Regions from separate parts of the Pseudoalteromonas sp. TB41 genome, predicted to be linked through region 2. Evidence: predicted binding sites of a transcription regulator. Region 2 holds the regulator's gene; each other region holds the start of a gene.
The links. The regulator sigma-54, encoded in region 2, starts transcription at its own class of promoters, with help from an activator protein. The targets are predictions, from matches to a motif close to GTTGGCACGNNNNTNGNNT.

Region 1 (5,318 bases), on a different contig from region 2:
TGAAACATCAGCCAATGTACAAGTATTAGGTGGCACATTAGAAAAATCGAATGTAAATCCTGTGCATGAAATGGTCGATATGATCAGTCATCAACGCCAATTTGAATTACAAGTAAAACTGATGAAAACAGCTGAAGAGATTGATCAACGTCAAGAACAGCTGATGCGCATCGTTTAACTATAACGTGAGGATATTATTATGAATCCAGCATTATGGATAAGTAAAACAGGGCTTGACGCTCAACAAACAGATATATCGGTTATATCAAATAACTTAGCGAATGCCAGTACAGTGGGTTACAAAAAAAGCCGCGCTATTTTTGAAGACTTACTCTACCAAAATATTAATCAACCAGGCGGTCGCTCATCGCAAGACACCGAAATGCCGTCAGGCTTAATGTTGGGCGCGGGTACTAAGGTGGTGGCTAACCAAAAAAACTTTTCGCAAGGTAATATGCTCACCACTGAAAATTCATTAGATTGGATGATTTCAGGTCCTGGCTTTTTTGAAGTTTTACAGCCTGATGGCAATATTGCTTATTCGCGTAATGGCCAGTTTACTACCGACGGCGACGGGCGTGTTGTAACCTCGGGCGCTGGTTATGTTGTTCAGCCTGAAATGAATGTGCCTGATGATGCACAGTCAATCACCGTATCTCAAGATGGTGAAGTGTCAGTTCGCATTAAAGGTCAAGCCGAAAACGTGGTTATTGGTCAAATTACTATTAGTGATTTTATCAATCCGTCGGGCCTTGAGCCTATAGGGCAAAACCTTTATACCGAAACTGCAGTAAGTGGTGCACCTGTTCAAGGTAACCCGGGGGTTGAGGGCTTAGGTACAATTATTCAAGGTTCACTTGAAACATCAAATGTAAATGTGACCGAAGAGTTGGTTAATTTGATTGAAACTCAGCGAGTTTACGAAATGAACTCAAAGGTAATTTCAGCGGTTGATGAAATGATGAGCTACATCAATCAACAATTATAGTCTTGGGGGATTGTATGCGTAATATCATGTTATTTGCAGTAGGGACTTTACTGTTAAGCGGTTGTGTATCTACACAAAATAATGAAGTAGTGCAGGACGATCCCTACTATGCACCTATGTATCCTGAGCCTAATATGGAGCCAGTGGTAGCAACTGGCTCTTTATTCAGTACTCAGTTATCGAATGACTTATATGCCGATAAGAAAGCACTTAGAACAGGCGATATCATTACGGTTAAATTGCAAGAGTCAACCCAAGCCACAAAAGCGGCTAAAACAGAAACAGATAAACAAACAGATGCTAGCCTCGATCCTGTTATTGGTTTAGGTGGTTTACCGGTTAATATTGGTGGCGATAGTATTCAATTTGGGGTTGGTAGTGATGCGTCGTTTAAAGGTGACTCAAGATCAAATCAATCAAACAGCCTAGTTGGCGATATTTCGGTTAACGTGATGCGAGTATTACCAAATGGTAATTTGGTGATTCGCGGTGAAAAATGGCTAACGCTAAATACCGGTGAAGAATTTATTCGCTTAGAGGGGTTAGTGCGTCCACAAGATGTTAATGCTGATAATACCGTTGAGTCTAATCGTATTGCGAATGCGCGTATTCAGTATTCAGGTAAGGGTCAAACTCAAGAGGCACAAAGCCCGGGTTGGTTAACGCGTTTCTTTAGTAGCTCATTGTTTCCCTTTTAGAGGACATTCAACATGAATGGTTTTAAAGTTTTTTGTTTTATGGTGCTACTAGGCTGGCAATTTACTGCCAGTGCTGAGCGAATTAAAGATGTATCTATGGTTGAAGGGGTGCGCTCAAACCAATTAGTGGGCTATGGATTGGTTGTTGGTTTACCGGGCACCGGAGAGCAAAGCCGTTTTACCGAGCAAAGTTTTAAAGGCATGCTTAATAGTTTTGGTATTACACTACCTGCGAGTTTAAAGCCAAAAATTAAAAATGTTGCAGCGGTTGCTGTTCATGCTGAACTCCCTCCATTTAGAAAGCCAGGGCAGACTATTGATATAACCGTGTCATCAATTGGCAGTGCAGGCAGCCTGCGCGGTGGTACATTATTACAAACATTCCTAAAAGGGGTTGATGGTAATGTTTACGCCATCGCTCAAGGCAGTTTAATTGTAGGTGGCTTAGGCGCTGAAGGCCTAGATGGCAGCCGAGTCGTTATTAATACGCCAACCGTAGGGCGTGTGCCAAACGGTGCCACGGTTGAACGTGCCGTTAAAAGCCCATTTATGCAAAACGATTATATTACCTTTAATTTAAACCGTCCGGACTTTACAACCGCAAAACGTTTAGAGAAAACCATAAATGATTTAATCGGCCCAAATAGCGCACAAGCACTCGATGCGGCTTCTATTCGCGTTATTGCACCTCGTGATGCCTCGCAACGTGTATCGTATTTATCAACTCTTGAAAACTTAGAGTTTAAGCCTGCGGATACTTCGGCAAAAATAATTGTTAACTCACGCACCGGCACTATAGTTATTGGAAAAAATGTAAAATTACAACCTGCGGCAATTACACATGGTGGCCTTACTGTGACCATTGCTGAGCAACAAAATGTGGCACAGCCAAATCCTTTAGCAGAGGGGGAAACAGTGGTTACCCAACAAAGTATTATTGACGTTAATCAAGATGATTCACGTGCTTTTGTATTTGACCCAGGTGTAAGCCTTGATGATTTAGTTCGTGCTATTAATGAAGTTGGCGCTGCCCCTGGCGATTTAATGGCGATTCTTGAAGCACTTAAAGAAGCCGGTGCAATTAACGGTCAGCTTGTTGTAATTTAGTTTTATAAGATTCTAGACCCTAAGCCCTAGGGTCTTTAACCCTTAACCTTTCATCCTTAACCTTTCATCGCTACTCTTCTTTTGGCTCAATTATTGCATTTAACTAGGTATTATTAATTATTGTGTCAAAAAGCTGATGGAAACAAATCATCTAGATAAGCAAAACTTTTTTGATTTAGGCAACTTAGACTCTTTGCGTCGAGATGCTTTAAACAGCGGTGATGCATCAACCGATGCATCTAAAGTGGCGTTAAAAAAAGCGGCGGCACAATTTGAAGCTATCTTCACCCAAATGCTACTGAAAAGTATGCGTAAAGCCAATGAGGCTTTTGAAGACAAAGAAAGCCCATTTAATGCAAGTGGCGTGAAGTTTTTTGAAGAAATGCACGACCAACAGATGGCTACAGAGCTTTCATCAAATGGCTCTTTAGGTCTTGCTGATTTAATTGTGCAGCAACTATCGCCAGATGGAAAAAACTTTATGCCAGGCTCAGTTCTTCGTACAACGTCAGATTTCTTTAGTGACCAACGTGCGGGTAGCACCTTACCTCATCAAGAAAACCAAAAGGTCACTGAAAAAGTGCCGCTCGTTGATTCAACTGAAAAAAGCGAACAAAACATAGCGTCTGGCACATTTGAAAATGCTGAGGAATTTGTAAGTACAGTGTGGGAGCATGCAAAAACAGCGGCTAAGAAAATTGGTTTAAATCCGGCGGTTATGGTTGCGCAAGCAGCATTAGAAACTGGCTGGGGTAAACATATTATCAGTAAAGGTGATGGCAATAGCTCAAATAATTTATTCAATATAAAGTCAGATAAAAGTTGGCAGGGCGAAAAAGCCAGTAAGGTCACTTTAGAGTTTGAGCAAGGCGCTGCAGTTAAAAAGCAAGCAAGCTTTAGAGCGTATGACTCAATAAAAGATAGTGTGAATGATTTTGTGGATTTTTTAACGCAGAACCCTCGCTATCAAGATGCATTAAACAATACAGCAAAGCCGCACAAATTTTTAGACTCTTTACAGCAAGCCGGTTATGCAACCGACCCTAACTATGCAGACAAAATAAAAAGAGTGCTTAACAGTAACGAGTTAAAGAATATCGCCACAAGCATTATCCGCCAAGGAGTAGAGTAACATGTCGTTTAATTTATTAAATATTGCTAATTCAGGAATAAGAGCAAACTCTGAGTTATTGCAAACGACAAGTAAAAACATCGCAAACGTTAATACTGAAGGGTATGTACGAGAGCGCACTGAATTTACTACCATGATTGATAATCAGGTGAGCCGCGGTCAAACGTACCGGTTATTAAATGAGTTTGCACAAAAGCAATTAAACCGAGATACCTCAAATAAAAGCTTTTTTGATCAATTTGTTAGCGAGGCGAGTCGGGTTGATCAAATTTTTTCAGAAAAATCAAACAGCTTATCAACTAGTATCAACTCGATGTTTAACAACGTGCAAGAAGCACTTAACCAACCTTCATCTACGGTTGCTCGTTCATTGGTGATGAGTGATGCGCAAAATCTGATTGATCAAATGGACCGGCTTGCAGGTATTGTTTCAGAGCAAAAAGCAGTGGTTAATGAGCAATTAGAAATATTTTCTGAAGAGGCGAATACGTTAATCGAAAGTATTAGTTCGTTAAATCAAGAAATTGCGGGTGTTCATGGCACTAAAAACGAAGCAGATGCTAGCTCAGCTTACAATGAGCGTGATAAAGCAATACGTGATTTATCAAAACTAATTGATATAGAAACACTCGATGGCCCTAATGGTGAAAAACAAGTATTTATGGGCACAGGTGAAGCGGTTGTTATGCAAAATGGTTCATTTAACTTGTTTTCGATTAGTGGCGATCCCGATGCCAATTTTAAAGAGTTACGCTTAGATGTAAATGGTGGCCAAGCCGTTCCACTAGAAATAGATGCCACTAAACTCAAAGGTAAAATTGGTGGCTTATTGGCATTTAGAGACGATATTTTGGTGCCTGCACAAAATCAAATAGGTCAGATGGGCATTGCGCTTGCTGATTCGTTTAATCAGCAAAACCGTTTAGGAATGGATGCAAACGGTGAGCTTGGAGGAGATATTTTTGATATCCCAACGGTCAGTGCTTTTGTTTATCAAGCAAATACCGGAACAGCTAATATGTCAGCAACCGTTGAAGCTGGTAAAGGCAGTGAACTACCAGCGAGTGATTTTGTGATCACCTATACGGGGAACCCTAACGAAGTAAGTATTCAGCCAATAGATAATAAAGGCGAGCCTTTAGGCAGTGCATCGTTAGCTGTTATTCCACCGAGTGGCATTATTGACTCTGCGGCAATCACCAGTGGGGAGTCGTTTGGTTTAGAGCTAAACGTAACCGGAGCTGGTAATGCCGGTGATCAATTTCAGATAAAACTTAATAGTGGCGCGGCTGGCAATATATCGCTGACAACAGGTCGAGGAGAAGACATTGCATTGGCCTCTCCAATTAGAACAGCAGACGGGCTTGATAATACAGGCACTGGGACTATTTCA
Region 2 (5,318 bases):
ATTATTCATGGTAATCGCCGTATCACAGCTGACCGTTTAGAAGTGCACAAACGCGATGACCTAGGCGATAACAAACAGTTATTAATTGCCACAGGCAGCCCTGCATATTTTGAAGAAACACAAGCTGATGGCACCATAATGAGTGCCAGTGCTAATGAAGTGCGTTACGATGTATCGCTGCGTTTTTTAACCTTAATCGGCGATGCAAGCATTGCTCAAGCAGGTCAAAAAATAACAGCTAAAAGTATCACTTACGATATCGAGCAGCAGTTAATTAGCGCAGAAAAAGACGAAAACTCAACAGACCGTGTACACACTATTTTAGTCCCTGTTGAAAATAAAAAAGAAGATGATAAAGGCCAACCATGAGCACATTAAAAGCAGAGCTATTAGCTAAAAGCTACAAAGGTCGTGAAGTTGTAAAAAACGTTGGCCTAGAGGTTGAAGCTGGCAGTATTGTGGGGTTACTTGGCCCTAATGGTGCAGGTAAAACCACCACTTTTTATATGATTGTAGGCCTTGTCCCTAGCGATAAAGGCAAAATATCAATTGATGATAAAGATATTACTTTATTACCGATGCACAGCCGAGCGCGTTTAGGGATTGGTTATTTACCGCAGGAGTCGTCTATTTTTAGAAAGCTGACTGTTTATCAAAACTTAATGGCTATCTTAGAAACACGTAAAGAATTAAATAAACAACAACGCGAAGATACCTTAAATAATTTACTTGATGAATTTAGTATTCAGCATATCCGCGACAGCCAAGGTATGGCCTTATCAGGTGGTGAACGTCGCCGCGTTGAAATTGCTCGCGCGTTAGCAGCAAACCCTAAATTTATCCTTTTAGACGAACCCTTTGCGGGGGTTGATCCTATCTCAGTATTAGATATTAAAAAGATTATAGAGCATCTTAAAAACCGTGGCATTGGCGTACTTATTACAGACCATAACGTGCGCGAAACACTTGATGTTTGTGAAAAAGCCTACATAGTTTCTCATGGGGAGTTAATTGCATCAGGCACTCCTGAATACGTATTAAACGATAAAACAGTACGCGATGTTTATTTGGGCGAGCAGTTCAAGCTCTAATATGTGTGTTATTCCACTAAGCATCTGCTAAGATTAATTATACTTAGGTCTGTTGACCTTTCAAGGTTGAATTTGCAGCAGTCTGTTTGGTATTTAGGCAAGGCAGAGCCTATGTGGTGTGGTATTCCCCATAAATAGGCGATAACGCAGCATCAATGCCAAACAGGCGCTGCCCTTCGGGTTCTGCCTAGGGACGATTTACTCTTTGTTGCTCGGTTTTGACTTAGCCCACTAGGTTACAAACCTCGCGCCGCAATTAAACCGCCCCTAGTTTGAACAAATTTTAATCCGTAAAGGTCAACAGACCGTAATTTAAAAGGATTGTTAGAGATACATGAGGCAATCATTACAGCTGCGCATGGGCCAGCAACTTACAATGACTCCACAGTTGCAACAAGCAATTCGCTTATTGCAACTCAGTACATTGGATCTCCAGCAAGAAATTCAAGAAGCACTCGATAGCAACCCCTTGCTTGAAGTTGAAGAACATGATTACAGCGAAGACACTGCAGGTAAAAACGAACAAAAAGCCGATAACGATGACTTAACGCTAAGTGCCTCAGCTGACGATAAACCTAGCGAGTATGAGCAAGATAGCGGCGAAGCAATGACCAAAGACACCATTAGCGATGATATGGCTATGGATGTTACTTGGGATGAATATATGAGCGCTGCGCCTGCCTCTTCATCGGGCCCAATGCCAGAAGATGAATCTATTTATCAAGGCTCTTCGACTGAAACGCTGCATGAGTATTTAATGTGGCAACTTCAACTGACGCCGTTTAGTCCTACCGATGAAGCGATAGCTATTGCAATTGTAGAAGCTGTGGACGACTCAGGGATTCTAACCCTTAGCTGTGAAGAAATATTAGAAAGCTTTAACCAAGAAAACGACGGCGAAGATGAAGTTGAACTTGACGAAATAGAAGCGGTATTAAAGCGTATTCAACTATTTGATCCAGTGGGAATAGCCGCGCGTAGTTTACAAGAGTGCTTGTGTATTCAGCTAAATCAATTTGATAAAGACACACCTTTTTTAAACGAAACAAAAATGATCTTAACCGATCATATTGATTTACTTGCTGCACGTGACTATCGCACGTTGATGAAAAAAACAAAGCTTAAAGAAGATGAGCTAAAAGAAATCATGACGTTGATTCATACGCTCAGCCCAAAACCGGCAGACACTATTGTTAGAGAAGAGTCTGAATACGTTATTCCTGATGTGTCGGTTAAAAAAGTTAAAGGTCGTTGGGTAGTTGAATTAAACCCAGATAGCATGCCTAAGATCAGAGTAAATAGCCAATATGCAGCTATGTCGCGTACGGTTAAATCAAGTGGTGATAGCCAGTTTATTCGCTCGCACTTACAAGAGGCTAAATGGTTTATAAAAAGCTTAGAAAGTAGAAATGACACGCTACTTAAAGTAACCAACTGTATTGTGCAACAGCAACAGGCCTTTTTTGAACACGGTCCTGAGGCTATGAAGCCTATGGTGCTTAACGATGTGGCTGAAATGGTGGAAATGCACGAGTCGACTATATCGCGTGTTACTACGCAAAAATACATGCATACACCACGTGGCATTTTTGAGCTTAAATATTTCTTTTCAAGCCATGTAAGTACTGAAAATGGTGGCGAATGTTCATCAACAGCAATACGTGCATTAATTAAAAAATTAATCGCTGCAGAAAACTCAGCTAAACCATTGAGTGATAGTAAAATTGCAGATATATTGGCAGAGCAAGGAATTAAAGTAGCGAGGAGAACCATTGCAAAATATCGCGAATCTCTAGCTATTCCCCCGTCTAATCAACGTAAAAGTTTGATTTAAGGCGTACAACAAAGAGGAAAATGTTTATGCAACTGAATTTAACTGGTCGCCATGTAGATATTACCGACTCGCTTAGAGACTACGTAAATAGTAAATTTTCGAAGTTACAGAGGCACACTGATCACATAACGAATGTGCACGTTATTCTCGATGTAGAAAAACTAAACCAAAAAGCTGAAGCAACCGTTCATGTTAGTGGCGCTGAGATTTTTGCCTCTACTGAGCATCAAGATATGTATGCCGCTATAGACTCGCTCATTGACAAGCTAGATCGTCAAGTAATTAAACACAAAGAGAAACTTGCTCGACACTAACACTATGAAACTAAGCTCACTTATCTGTCAGGACTGCAGTAAAGCTGCGGTCCTTTTTAATAGTAAAAAAAGAATTTTAGAATTTATCAGTGAATTGGCTCACAATAAGCTGCCCTATTTAACACAACAAGATATTCTTAATGCATTAACTGCAAGAGAAAAGCTTGGAAGTACAGGCATTGGCCGAGGCATTGCTATTCCACATGGTCGCATGAGTGGAGCTCAAGAGCCCCTTGCTTTGATTTTAGTGAGCGAAACAGCTATTAATTTTGATGCGATTGATAACCGACCGGTTGACATTTTTGTCGCGTTAATTGTTCCCGATGGCGATAATCAGCAGCATTTGAAGATGCTAGCCACGATTGCTGATAAGCTCAATGATAAAGAATTTTGTAAACAGTTACGCGCCGCCAAATCGGATAGCGAACTATATCAGGTTATCGTCAGTCAATCGTAGTAATAAAGAAAGGTGATAAATGGAATTAATAATTATAAGCGGTCGCTCAGGGTCAGGTAAATCTGTGGCGTTACGCGTTGTGGAAGACTTAGGTTATTATTGTGTAGACAATATTCCTCTTAATTTATTACCATCATTAGTGCGCAGCGTTTCCGACAGTTATAATAAAATTGCTGTGAGTGTTGATGTGCGTAATCTACCTAAAGAGCAACAGCAATTTAATGAAATACTCGAATATTTACCTGGTTTTACTAAACCAACGGTATTTTATTTAGACAGTGACGATCAAACATTAATAAAACGTTTTTCAGAAACGCGACGTCTCCACCCTTTATCTATTGATTCTTTGCCGCTTGATTTAGCCATAAAAAAAGAAAAACAACTGCTTGATGTATTGATTAATCGTGCTGATTATATGATTGATACCACAGATTTAAGTGTGCATCAGCTTGCTGAATCTATTCGTGAAAAAATACTCGGAAAAAAAGATAAACAACTGATCATTACCTTTGAGTCATTTGGTTTTAAACACGGCATCCCTAAAGAAGCAGATTACGTATTCGATGCCCGTTTTTTACCAAACCCGCATTGGGAGCCTGAACTTAAGCCACTTACGGGGCTGGATCAACCAGTAAAAGACTACCTAGCAAGTCACAGCATAGTGCAAAAATTTACATGGCAAATTCAAACATTTGTGCAAACATGGCTGCCGCATTTAGAACGAAATAACCGCAGCTACTTAACCATTGCAATTGGCTGTACCGGTGGGCAACACCGCTCTGTTTATTTAGCGCAAACCATTGGTGAAAGCTTTGCAATGAGTCATCCTAATGTAAAAATTCGCCATCGAGAACAAGAATAAAATCAAAGCTTGCGAGAACATGTCATGCGGTTAGAAAATACATTTTTAATAAAAAACAAATTAGGATTACACGCTAGAGCGGCGACAGTATTAGCTCAGCTTTCTGTGCAATTTGATGCCACAATCACTTTATTTCAAGATGACAAACAAGCCGCTGGCGATAGCGTGCTGGCACTTATGTTACTCGAAAGCAGCCAAGGCAAAGAAGTTAAGGTGGTATGCGAAGGCCCCGACGCTGAGCCTGCACTTAGCGCAATAGGTGAACTCATCGACCAACGATTTAATGAGCAAGAATAAAAAAGTTCATTATTAACTCATCATCCTAAGCTTAGGTTAATAGTGGTTGAGTTAGTTTGCTCACATAAAGTAAGATAAACTAAAATTGAATAGCATTTATACCCTTCCAGCATGTAATACAATTTAATTAAGGACGCCAATGCCTGAAGCTTTAGAACAAGATATTCCACTACAACAACTAAAACAGGTGACTAAGTCACTAAATAGTGGTCAATTTGTTCAAGTTAGACGCATGCTGGCAAAGACGGCGCCTTGTGATACCGCACTTCTTTTAGAATCATCCCCGCATAAAATTCGCCGTATGCTCTGGCAGCTCGTTGATCCTGATGTACAAGGTGATGTGCTTGAAGAGCTTTCTGAAGATGTACGTTTGGGCATTATTGCGCAAATGGCACCCGAGCACATTGCTGCTGCAACCGAAGACATGGGCCATGATGACTTAGGGGAAGTACTACGTAGCCTA
Region 3 (5,318 bases), on a different contig from region 2:
TATTGGGGTTAATTACTCGCAAGGCGTTGTGATTGCTTACAAAAAAGATAGAATCACGCTTATTGATCGTGATGGAAATTTTAGAAATATCTCTGCCGCTGAAGGGTTTTCAATTGAACAAGGGCTTGATATTCCATTTTTAGTGCATGGTATTAAAAAGCTTAAAACATTTTCTCAATAGCACCTCATAATACGAGCGAGTCATTAAAACTGACTCGCTTAGTTTCTGTTATTACTCCTTTGCACTTGCTATCCCAACAACCTAGGTTATAGTTTTTAGCATCAATTGTTTTTAAGCTCAGTAGCGCATGTTAAGGATAACTGTTATGTGTAAAATTATTAACCTGATCGTTACCGCCTGTCTTTTTTGTTTAAGTACATATACTTCAGCGCAAGCCACCTACTTTAAGTGCGTCACTCCCAAAGGTACCACTTTCTCTCAGTTTCCTTGTAGTGATAATGCTACCTCACACACAATAATCGCCACTGAGCCTAAGCAAACGGGTAAAGAAATAAACTATACCAAACAGTTAAACGAGCTGGAACGAGATACGATTATTTCCAACCTAGAAGCAGAGCTGCGCAGTAATCAGCATAAGTTAGCAATACTTTTACGAGAAAAAGACAGGGCTGATTTTAAACAACAGCAGCGTTTAAATCATATATTGAGCGCAGATGATAAAAAGCGTATTAGCAAAGATATTAGAAACGCACAGAAAACATTAGATAAGCAATATAAAAAAGATAAAGCATTGATTGAAAAGCGTATTAAAAAGTTACAAAAAAAGATTGATGCCTATCAACCTTGATCAGGCTAACTTCAATAAATATCATCTTAATTAGCTTGGTTTTAAATATAAAATAACATACCCTTTACATCCATAGAGCATAAACTCTATTGTGTGTTTAGTGGTGTAATTTCCTTTGACCCGCTTTTACAAATTAAATGGTATCCACCGGCATTATCCTAAACACCTAAAGGCGTCTATTAAGGAGTACTGATGCAACCACGCCAAATTGCTGAATTAATTTTAACCGGTTTTAAAAAGCATTATTTGCTGTTTCAAAGAACGACAGCCAAGGCTCCCTACGCTTTTGCTAAAAGAGACTGGCAAGCTATTAATGATATAAGTCGCCTGCGTATAAGCTATTATGATGATCGGGTGAACGAAACAACAAAAACACTACGAGAACGCCAGCAAACAGACGCGCTAAACGAAAGCTTATGGCTCGAAGTGAAAAAGCTTTACCAACACTTTTTATGTTTTCATCCGCAAGCAGAACTTGCTGAAACATTTTATAATTCAGTATTCTGCCGCTTGTACCACCGCCGCTATTTTCACAATGACTTTATTTTTGTAGAAGCCACGCTCAAAGATGCGCCTTCTGTGCCTGTTGAAGCTGAATACCGTAGTTATTTTCCTGTTGTAGATGGTTTAAAGCCCACCATTAAGCGCATTATTAATCACTTTGATTTTAAAGCCGACTTTGTCAATCTAGAACGTGATATTCGTTTATTAGTTAAAGCCTTTTATAAACAAGCACCCGATACACACCACCAGCATTGGCAAATGCGTTTTGATATATTACATACCCCGTTTTATCGTAATAAAGCCGCTTACATTGTGGGGCGCGTTGTATCACAAAGTGGCGTTCAGCCTTTTATTATTGCCGTGTTACACCATGAAGATAAAGGCCTCTATTTAGATGCCTTACTTACAAAGTCGTCACAAATGCGCGTTATTTTTGGCTTTGCGCGTGCCTATTTTATGGTAGAAACTCATGCTCCTTCAGCGTTAGTGCGGTTTTTAAATCAACTTATGCCTAATAAAACCCTCGCCGAGCTTTACAACGCCATAGGCTTTCATAAACAAGGTAAAACCGAGTTTTATCGCGAGTTTTTGAATCATTTAACCCATTCTAATGACGAATTTACCATTGCTCCCGGTACACCGGGTATGGTGATGATGGTATTTACCCTACCCTCGTTTGGTTATGTATTTAAAGTTATTAAAGATAAATTTGGCGAAAGTAAGCCGTTTGGTCGCGATACGGTATTAAAACGCTATCAACTGGTTAAAAGTCATGACCGTGTTGGCCGAATGGCTGACACCATAGAGTATTCAAACGTCGTATTTCCTTTGGCACGATTTGATAGTAACTTGTTAGCACAGTTGCACAAAACCATTGGCTCATCGATGGTGATTGAGGGTGACTGGTTAATCATAAAACATTTATACATTGAACGGCGAATGACACCGCTTAATTTGTTTTTAGAAAATGCAGACGAAAAAAGTGCCGCCGATGCCATTGAAGAGTATGGCCAGGCGCTTAAAGAAATGATTGCCGTGAATATTTTCCCTGGCGATATGCTGTTAAAGAACTTTGGTGTAAGTAAGCACAAACGTATTATTTTTTATGATTACGATGAAGTGCAATATTTAACAGACATGAACTTTAGAGCACTACCCAAAGCAAAAAGTTATGATGATTATTTGATGGATGAACAAAGTTACTCGGTTGCTCCGCAAGATGTATTTCCAGAGCAATTATGTACCTTTGTAATGCCTAACCCAACATATAAACAATTTTTAACCAGTACGCACCCTGAACTACTTGATGTGAGCTTTTGGAAACAAGCACAACAAAATATAAAAAATGGAAAGGTGAGTCATATTTATCCCTATCCTACAGCACAGCGTTTTATCCATTACTGGTAAACGTTAAGGACACACAATGAATATAAGTAAAATAGATTTAAATTTACTGGTTTATCTCGATACATTACTGCGCGAATGTAACGTTACTCGTGCCGCTAACCAGCTTAGTATTACTCAACCGGCAATGAGTAATGGACTGAAACGCCTACGTAACCTTTTTAACGATCCTATTTTAGTGCGTACCAGCGATGGTATGGTGCCGACCGAGCGCGCTATTGAGTTACAGCCTGTTATTCGCGGCATTTTGATGACGCTTGAGGAAACGCTAGCACCTAATCGCGAATTTGAAGCTAAACAAAGTAAACGCGTGTTTAGAATTATGGCCAGTGACTATGCAGCCAGTACCATGGCACCGCGTTTGTTAGGGAAATTACATGAAGAAGCCCCAGACACCACATTAGATATTTTAACGCCCAGCGATGTAACCTTTCATGATGTAGAAAACGGTAAAGTAGACATGGCAATTAACCGCTTTGAGAACTTACCGCAATCGTTTCATCATAAGCGAATTTGGAAAGATAGCTTTTGCTGTTTAGTAAGATCCGACAACCCTATTATTGAAAACTTTAACCTAGATAGCTATTTAAAAGCCCGTCATATTTGGGTAAGTAAAACTGGCTTTGGTGTTGGGGTTGGCATGGATCCTAAAGATGTGCAAAAGCTGGGTTGGGTTGACGAAGCGCTCGCCCATTTTGGGAAGCATCGAAATATTGCCACCTTTACTCGTAACTACCATGTTGCGATTCATTTAGCGAAAGAAAAAAACCTCGTGGCGACTTTACCCTCAAAAGCGGCCAATATTTATGTAGACGATCCAGGGCTTAAAATACTTGAGCCACCTTTTCCTATTCCACCATTTGAACTTGATATGATATGGAGCCCTTTGTTACACAGAGATGCTAGCCATATTTGGTTACGTCAAAAAGTAGCCGAAGTAGCTGAAGAGCTTAAATAACCTTCTTACATGCTTTTATGTAAATTTTGCTTGCTAGCAGCATGTTAGCAAGCTTGCCTAGACCTCCCCATAATAATAAAACCATGAAAAACAATTAGTTAAAAAATAAAACCGCGTTGGAATGCCGCTTGCTTAGTTATCTATATATTTAAAATTAACAGAGGTCATTATTATGAGCACCCATCAAGGACAAGAGATAAATCATATCACCGACATTATCCAAGTAATGAATAGCGGTATCGACTTTTACGAAAAAGCACAAGATAAAGTACAAGATCCTAGCGTAAGTGCATTATTTCAGCGCATGATTGACGCCCGCAAAGTAAGTGTTGAAAGCTTACAACCCTATGCAATTAATCAACAAGGTGCACGTGAAGATGGCTCTTCGTTCGCGGTAGAAGCACGCAGAGCATTTACCGCTTTACTCAGTACATTCACTAGCGATAACGACCAAACCTACATTAAAGAGCTTGAAGAAGTAGAAGATAAAACCTTAGAAGAAATCAAAACAGCGTTAAAAAAGCCTCAATCACATGATTGTGAAGCGGCGCTGTCAAAGGTATTGCTTACCATGCAAAGCTGTCATGCTGAAATGAGTAAAATGCAAAAACATTAAGTTTAAAAACTATAAAAGGGCCTTACGGCCCTTTGGTTGTTAAATAACAATAGGAGAGTTATTAGGGTCTGTTGACCTTTTAAGGTTGAATTTGCAGCAGTCTGTTTGGTATTTAGGCAAGACAGAGCCTATGTGGTGTGGTTATTCCCCATAAATAGGCGATAACGCCGCATCAATACCAAACAGGCGCTGCCCGAAGGGTTCTGCCTAGGGGCGATTTACTCTTTGTTGCTCGGTTTTTACTTAGCCCACTAGGTTACAAACCTCGCGCCGCGATTAAACCGCTCCTAGTTTGAACAAATTTTAATCCAAAAAGGTCAACAGACCCTTATTAAAAGCGGTATTCTGCACCTACGTAGTAGTAAGCACCGTTAAAACCAAATGGCGCTGAACGACGAGAGTACTTAAATACCCCATCACTGCTGACAATGGTATTACCTTGAGCATCTACAATAGTACCTGAACGTGAATTACCTATGGTGTTTTCATCTGGATAAACATCAAATAAGTTATTTGCGCCAATGTTTACCGATAAATTATCAGTTACAAAGTAATTAACTTTAATGTCAGTTAAAATTTCAGCACCGTAAGTCTGGCGACCGCCATCTTCAACTGTGTACTCACCAAAACGATTAAGTGATAAATTAACAGTCCAATCGTCACGGCGATAAAGCGCACTTAAGTTAATGCGATCTTCTGGTTGCCATTCTTCAATGATAGAAATTTCTTGATCAGAAAACACATCATCGACTGGCACGGTTTCAAGACCAGAGCCTGCAGGTGTAAATAACGACACCACATCGGTTTCGGTAAAGTTGGCCGCTAATGTAAAATCAAGCGTGCCGCCTAGGCCTTCTGTATTCCATGTAGCTACAAAGTCGATACCTTGCGTTTCTGTGTCAGCCCCATTTAAGAAAAACTGTCCTGCACCAGCATCCGAGCTCAATAACGCGGCATCAAGACTGTTTGATAAACCTTTGCCTAAGCGATTACTAATTACAATACGGTCGTCAATATCGATTGAGTA
Region 4 (5,318 bases), on a different contig from region 2:
CACGCACCCCTGCATCCAATACGTCTTGATCGGGTAGCAGCTGTTTGAGCTCGCGATTAACCAACTCTAAGTAACCTGGATAAGACTTTTGCAAGCTGGCTTTCATTGGTGCAATATCAATTGCGCGTTTTAACGAGGCTCTATACTCTTTAGTAGAAATAAGTTTGTTATCGACCATTAAACGCAGCACTAGGTCACGACGCTCCATCGCACGTTCTTTGTAACGTCTAGGATTGTAATAAGATGGGCCTTTAACCATAGCCACCAGCAAGGCAATTTGGTCGTACTCGAGTTCATCAACAGGTTTGGCAAAGTAAAACTCGGCGGCCAGCCCCATTCCATGTACCCCTTGGTTGTATGACTGACCTAAGTACACTTCGTTTAAATAGGCTTCGAGAATCTGATCTTTTGAGTAACGGTAATCAAGAATAAGCGCAATAAAGGCTTCATTAATTTTACGCACTAACGAACGCTCACGGGTAAGGTAAATATTTTTAGCCAGCTGCTGGGTTAATGTACTCCCCCCTTGCACGGTGCGCCCTGCGCGAATATTGGTATACAAAGCGCGTAAAATTGAAAATACCGATACACCGTGATGATCATAAAAATCGCGGTCTTCAACTACTAATAAGGTATTTTTAAGCATGTCAGGAAATTTATCTAATGGTACAAACTCTCTATCTTGTTTTGAGTCATTACCAATACGGGCTATTTGTACAGGCTCTAATCTGGCAGTGTTTAAGCGACGGCCAAACTTATCTTTAATACTGGCTACCTTCTCTCCAGAGAAACGCAACTCAATAACATGAGCGCTCTCTAAACCATCATAAAATTCAAAGTCACGACGAAAAACCTTAATACTATTGGCTGTTTTAATATACTGCCCAGTCCGGCTTAAGCGATTAACCGCCGTGTAGTTTAAGCGCTTAAGCTCCCATAATACTTCTTGCTCTGATAAAAACTGGCCTGGAAAAAACGTCATTGAGCGAGCATACACTTGTGCCGGAAGTTGCCATTTATTACCTTCAAACTGGCGAGTTATTTTTGCATCAAGGTAAATAAAATAAAGTGCAATGGCGATAAACGTCGCCAGACTCAGTTTCCAAAAAATAGAAAACAACGTTTTAAAAAGTGGCCGTTTTGCGGTGCTTGAAGTTTTTTTAGTCGCACTTTTTCGCGCCGATGATTTAGATGTCTTTGTAGCGCGCTTAGTCGAGGGTTTACTGGTCGATGTTTTCTTTTTTTCAGCCATTTAAGTGTAATATATTCCAAAGGTTGATTTAACGCGAGGAGCTTATCACATTACTCTAGCACCTGAAAAATTAACCTCCCCTGAAATCAAAAAAGCCCTAACAGAGTAGGGCTTTGATTGAACACACAATACTTTTAATTAATTACTTCTAACTGATACAAACTCTGGATAAGCATCAATACCACAATCGTGTTGATCCATACCGTTTAACTCTTCTTCTTCGGTAACACGAATACCCATGGTTTGCTTGAGGATTGCCCATACAATGAATGAAGCAATAAACACAAAACCAATAATACATAGTAGGCCAATCAACTGATTAACAATGCTGGCCTCAGCATTAGTAACAGGTACTAGCACTATACCTAGGATGCCACACACACCGTGAACAGAAATAGCGCCCACGGGATCATCTATCTTCGCTTTGTCCAATGCGACAATACTAAGTATTACTAATGAGCCACCTAGTAAGCCAAATAAGCACGCCATTAATGGTGATGGTGATAATGGGTCTGCAGTAATAACCACTAAGCCTGCAAGTGCACCATTAAGTACCATGGTTAAATCGGCTTTGCCCCATAAAAGTTTACATAAGAACAAGGCTGAAATTGCCCCCATAGCTGCAGCAGCATTAGTATTAAGTAATATTTGACCTACCGCTGTTGCGTTTTCTTTATCTGAAATTAATAACTGTGATCCGCCGTTAAAGCCAAACCAACCCATCCATAAAATAAACGTACCCAATGTAGCAAGTGGCAAGTTTGAACCTGGAATTGGGTAAATTTCACCATTTTTACCATATTTACCTTTACGTGCACCCAGTAGTATTACACCCGCAAGCGCCGCAGCCGCACCCGTTGCATGTACAATGGCAGAGCCTGCAAAATCAACAAAGCCTAATTCAGATAAGAAGCCGCCGCCCCATGTCCAGTAACCTTCAATTGGGTAAATTAATCCTGTTAGTACTACAGTAAACACTAAGAAAGCCCATAACTTCATACGCTCCGCTACGGCGCCAGATACAATAGACATGGCCGTTGCAACAAACACTACTTGGAAGAAAAAGTCAGATTCTAGTGAGTGATTAGCATCTGCCGCTTGGCTACCTATTAGCCCACCAAACGAAGGAATAACGCCGCCTTCAACATTATCTACGTACATAATGTTGTAGCCTATCAACAAAAACATAGTACACGCGATAGAATAAAGCGCGATATTTTTAGTTAGAATTTCTGTGGTATTTTTAGAGCGCACTAAACCCGCTTCTAACATTGCAAAACCGGCTGCCATCCACATGACTAAGATGCCAGACATTAAAAAGTAAAACGTATCGAGCGAAAACTTCAGCTCTATAATTGTATTTTCCATGTTGCCCCCTTAAATTGCATCATCATCAAGCTCGCCAGTACGAATACGGACGATTTGATCTAGGTCGTAAACAAAAATTTTGCCGTCACCAATTTTGCCCGTTCCAGCGACTTTGGTAATGGTTTCTACAACGCGTTGGCAATTTTCACTACGAGTAGCAATTTCAAGTTTAATTTTAGGTATAAAGTCAACCTGATATTCAGCACCACGGTATAACTCTGTATGACCTCTTTGACGTCCAAACCCCTTAACGTCAACCACGGTCATTCCTTCGATGCCTAAATCAGCGAGTGCTTCACGCACATCATCTAGTTTGAATGGCTTTATTATTGCACTGATCATTTTCACAAAGGCCCCCTTAGGACACTAGCTTGTTATTGTATTTGCTCTATGCAATCCAACCTTTGTGCCATTTTTAAATTAATAATAAAAACATAAACTTAAAAAAATAAATAATATATAAAACAAAAAAGCGCACCATTTAGGTGCGCTTTTTTTATGCAAAATACTGCATTGGTGCGATATCAATGAAATACAAAGAAGGCGTTTAAAAAAAGTCTAACTATTAAACAAAGTTTATTCTTAACAGAGGTGGTTACTCGCTAACTCAACGATTATTATCGGCAGCTAGTCTCAATACTTTTGTTTTTTACTCAAATATCGCTATAACTGCAGTACATAAAATAAAAAGGGTCACTTATGAAATTTAGTCGAAGTCTATTTTTACCCATTGCCGCTATTGCACTTACATTTTCTAGTGCAACGTTTGCCGATAATCAACGCCGTATTGATATCGACAGTAAAGTAGTTACTCAGCACAAAGCAAAAATAAATAATGAACGATTTTCTTACACAGTAGCAACTGGCACACAACCGGTATGGGATGACAAGGGAGACGCCATCGCAACCCTTCAATACACTTACTACACGCGCGATAAGGTCGATGATAGAACAAAGCGCCCATTACTTATTTCATTCAATGGTGGCCCAGGCTCAGCGTCAGTTTGGATGCATTTAGCATACACCGGCCCACGCGTTTTAAAAATTGACGACGAAGGCTACCCTATTCAACCTTACGGTGTTAAAGATAACCCTTATTCGGTTTTAGACGTAGCCGACATCGTTTACGTAAACCCTGTAAACACGGGTTATTCGCGTGTCGTTGAAGATAAAGATGGTAACCTTCTACCAAAGGATAAACAAAAAGAGTTATTTTTTGGTGTGAATGCCGATATAAAATATCTAGCAGAGTGGCTTAATACTTTTGTATCTCGCAATGAACGCTGGCGCTCTCCTAAATTTTTAATTGGTGAAAGCTATGGTACCACTCGTGTATCAGGCTTAGCGCATGAGCTACAAAATAGTCAATGGATGTACATTAACGGTGTTGTACTCGTTTCACCTACCGATATTGGTATTAAGCGCGATGGTCCTGTAAAAGCCGCTAACCGCCTACCTTATTTTGCAGCCACAGCATGGTACCACAAGGCATTAAGCGCTGATTTACAAGCTAAAGACTTAGACGAGCTATTACCTGAAGTGGAACAGTTTACCGTTAATGAGCTCATTCCCGCGCTTGCAAAAGGCGGATTTATTGCCCCAGATGAAAAACGTCGTATTATTAAAAAAATGGCCAAATATGCAGGTCTATCTGAAACATTTGTTAGTCAAAACAATTTAGATATTCCAACACAGTTTTTTTGGAAAGAGTTATTGCGTGAACGCGGACAAATGGTTGGTCGACTGGATTCGCGCTATTTAGGCATAGATAAACGCGATGCCGGTGAGTCACCAGATTACTGGGCAGAGCTTACATCATGGCTGCACTCTTTCACTCCTGCAATTAACTATTATCTTCGTGAAGAGCTTAATTACAAAACCGATATCAAATATAACTTATTTGGTAACGTTCACCCATGGGACAGAAGCGGAAACAATACCGGTGAAAATTTGCGTTTAGCTATGGCTCAAAACCCTTATTTAAATGTGATGGTTCAGGCGGGTTATTTTGACGGTGCAACCAATTACTTTGATGCCAAGTACACCATGTGGCAATTAGATCCAAGTGGTAAAATGCAAGATAGGTTAAGCTTTAAAGGCTACCGCAGTGGCCATATGATGTACTTACGCCACGCAGATTTAGAAAGCTCTAATAACGATTTACGCGAGTTTATAAAACAGTCTTTACCCAAAGACGGAGAATCCGCTAAATACTAATTAGCTTATATCCACTTAAAAAAGTGACCACTTAGGTCACTTTTTTGCTTATAACCGCGGCAATTCGCCATGTGTGCAATCCCCAGTACGGATGACGGTTGGCTTTGCTGTGTACTGCTTTGTCGTGAGTATTTCAGCTAGATTTATTAGCGTGTTAAAGGTGCTTTTTAGAGCGACTCGGTTATTTAGCCAATTAGGTATACTTCCGCCTGGTAACGCATAAACCTGATAGTCAATATGCAAGTTATTCGCTTGCTGAGTCAGTAACCACGTCGCATCTAATGTGCTTATTCTTATTACCCCTTTAGTTTTAGGTAAAAAATCAGGACGGGCATGAATACTAAGTTGAGTTTGCAACGCGCTGCGTTTCGTATAGCACGAATACGTGACTAAATCTCTATTTGCAACGGGCCAAGGGGAGTCAATAAAGCTGTAAACAAGGTTTTCTGAGGGGCTTAAATATTTCAGTAATTTTACTTTA

Region 1: the regulator sigma-54 is predicted to act here: its motif matches at 2,874-2,892, upstream of flgJ (flagellar assembly peptidoglycan hydrolase FlgJ).
Region 3: the regulator sigma-54 is predicted to act here: its motif matches at 3,791-3,809, upstream of L641_RS0105770 (PA2169 family four-helix-bundle protein).
Region 4: the regulator sigma-54 is predicted to act here: its motif matches at 3,016-3,034, upstream of L641_RS0110680 (P-II family nitrogen regulator).

The regions. Positions count from the first base shown of each region.
Region 1 is NZ_AUTH01000082.1:13,289-18,606, forward strand. It holds gene L641_RS0112060 (flagellar basal body rod protein FlgF) at 1-178, shown strand, start outside; gene flgG (flagellar basal-body rod protein FlgG) at 200-988, shown strand; gene flgH (flagellar basal body L-ring protein FlgH) at 1,003-1,686, shown strand; gene L641_RS0112075 (flagellar basal body P-ring protein FlgI) at 1,699-2,793, shown strand; gene flgJ (flagellar assembly peptidoglycan hydrolase FlgJ) at 2,930-3,925, shown strand; gene flgK (flagellar hook-associated protein FlgK) at 3,927-5,318, shown strand, end outside.
Region 2 is NZ_AUTH01000035.1:9,029-14,346, forward strand. It holds gene lptA (lipopolysaccharide transport periplasmic protein LptA) at 1-369, shown strand, start outside; gene lptB (LPS export ABC transporter ATP-binding protein) at 366-1,091, shown strand; gene L641_RS0105440 (RNA polymerase factor sigma-54) at 1,426-2,925, shown strand; gene hpf (ribosome hibernation promoting factor) at 2,952-3,239, shown strand; gene ptsN (PTS IIA-like nitrogen regulatory protein PtsN) at 3,244-3,696, shown strand; gene rapZ (RNase adapter RapZ) at 3,716-4,558, shown strand; gene L641_RS0105460 (HPr family phosphocarrier protein) at 4,583-4,855, shown strand; gene mgtE (magnesium transporter) at 4,995-5,318, shown strand, end outside.
Region 3 is NZ_AUTH01000036.1:55,489-60,806, reverse strand. It holds gene L641_RS0105790 (DUF3413 domain-containing protein) at 1-181, shown strand, start outside; gene L641_RS0105785 (DUF4124 domain-containing protein) at 327-809, shown strand; gene aceK (bifunctional isocitrate dehydrogenase kinase/phosphatase) at 1,002-2,720, shown strand; gene L641_RS0105775 (LysR family transcriptional regulator) at 2,737-3,675, shown strand; gene L641_RS0105770 (PA2169 family four-helix-bundle protein) at 3,848-4,291, shown strand; gene L641_RS0105765 (TonB-dependent receptor) at 4,623-5,318, opposite strand, start outside.
Region 4 is NZ_AUTH01000075.1:81,661-86,978, reverse strand. It holds gene mrcB (penicillin-binding protein 1B) at 1-1,252, opposite strand, end outside; gene L641_RS0110685 (ammonium transporter) at 1,391-2,620, opposite strand; gene L641_RS0110680 (P-II family nitrogen regulator) at 2,630-2,968, opposite strand; gene L641_RS0110675 (carboxypeptidase) at 3,320-4,837, shown strand; partial or broken gene L641_RS22300 (START domain-containing protein) at 4,886-5,318, opposite strand, start outside.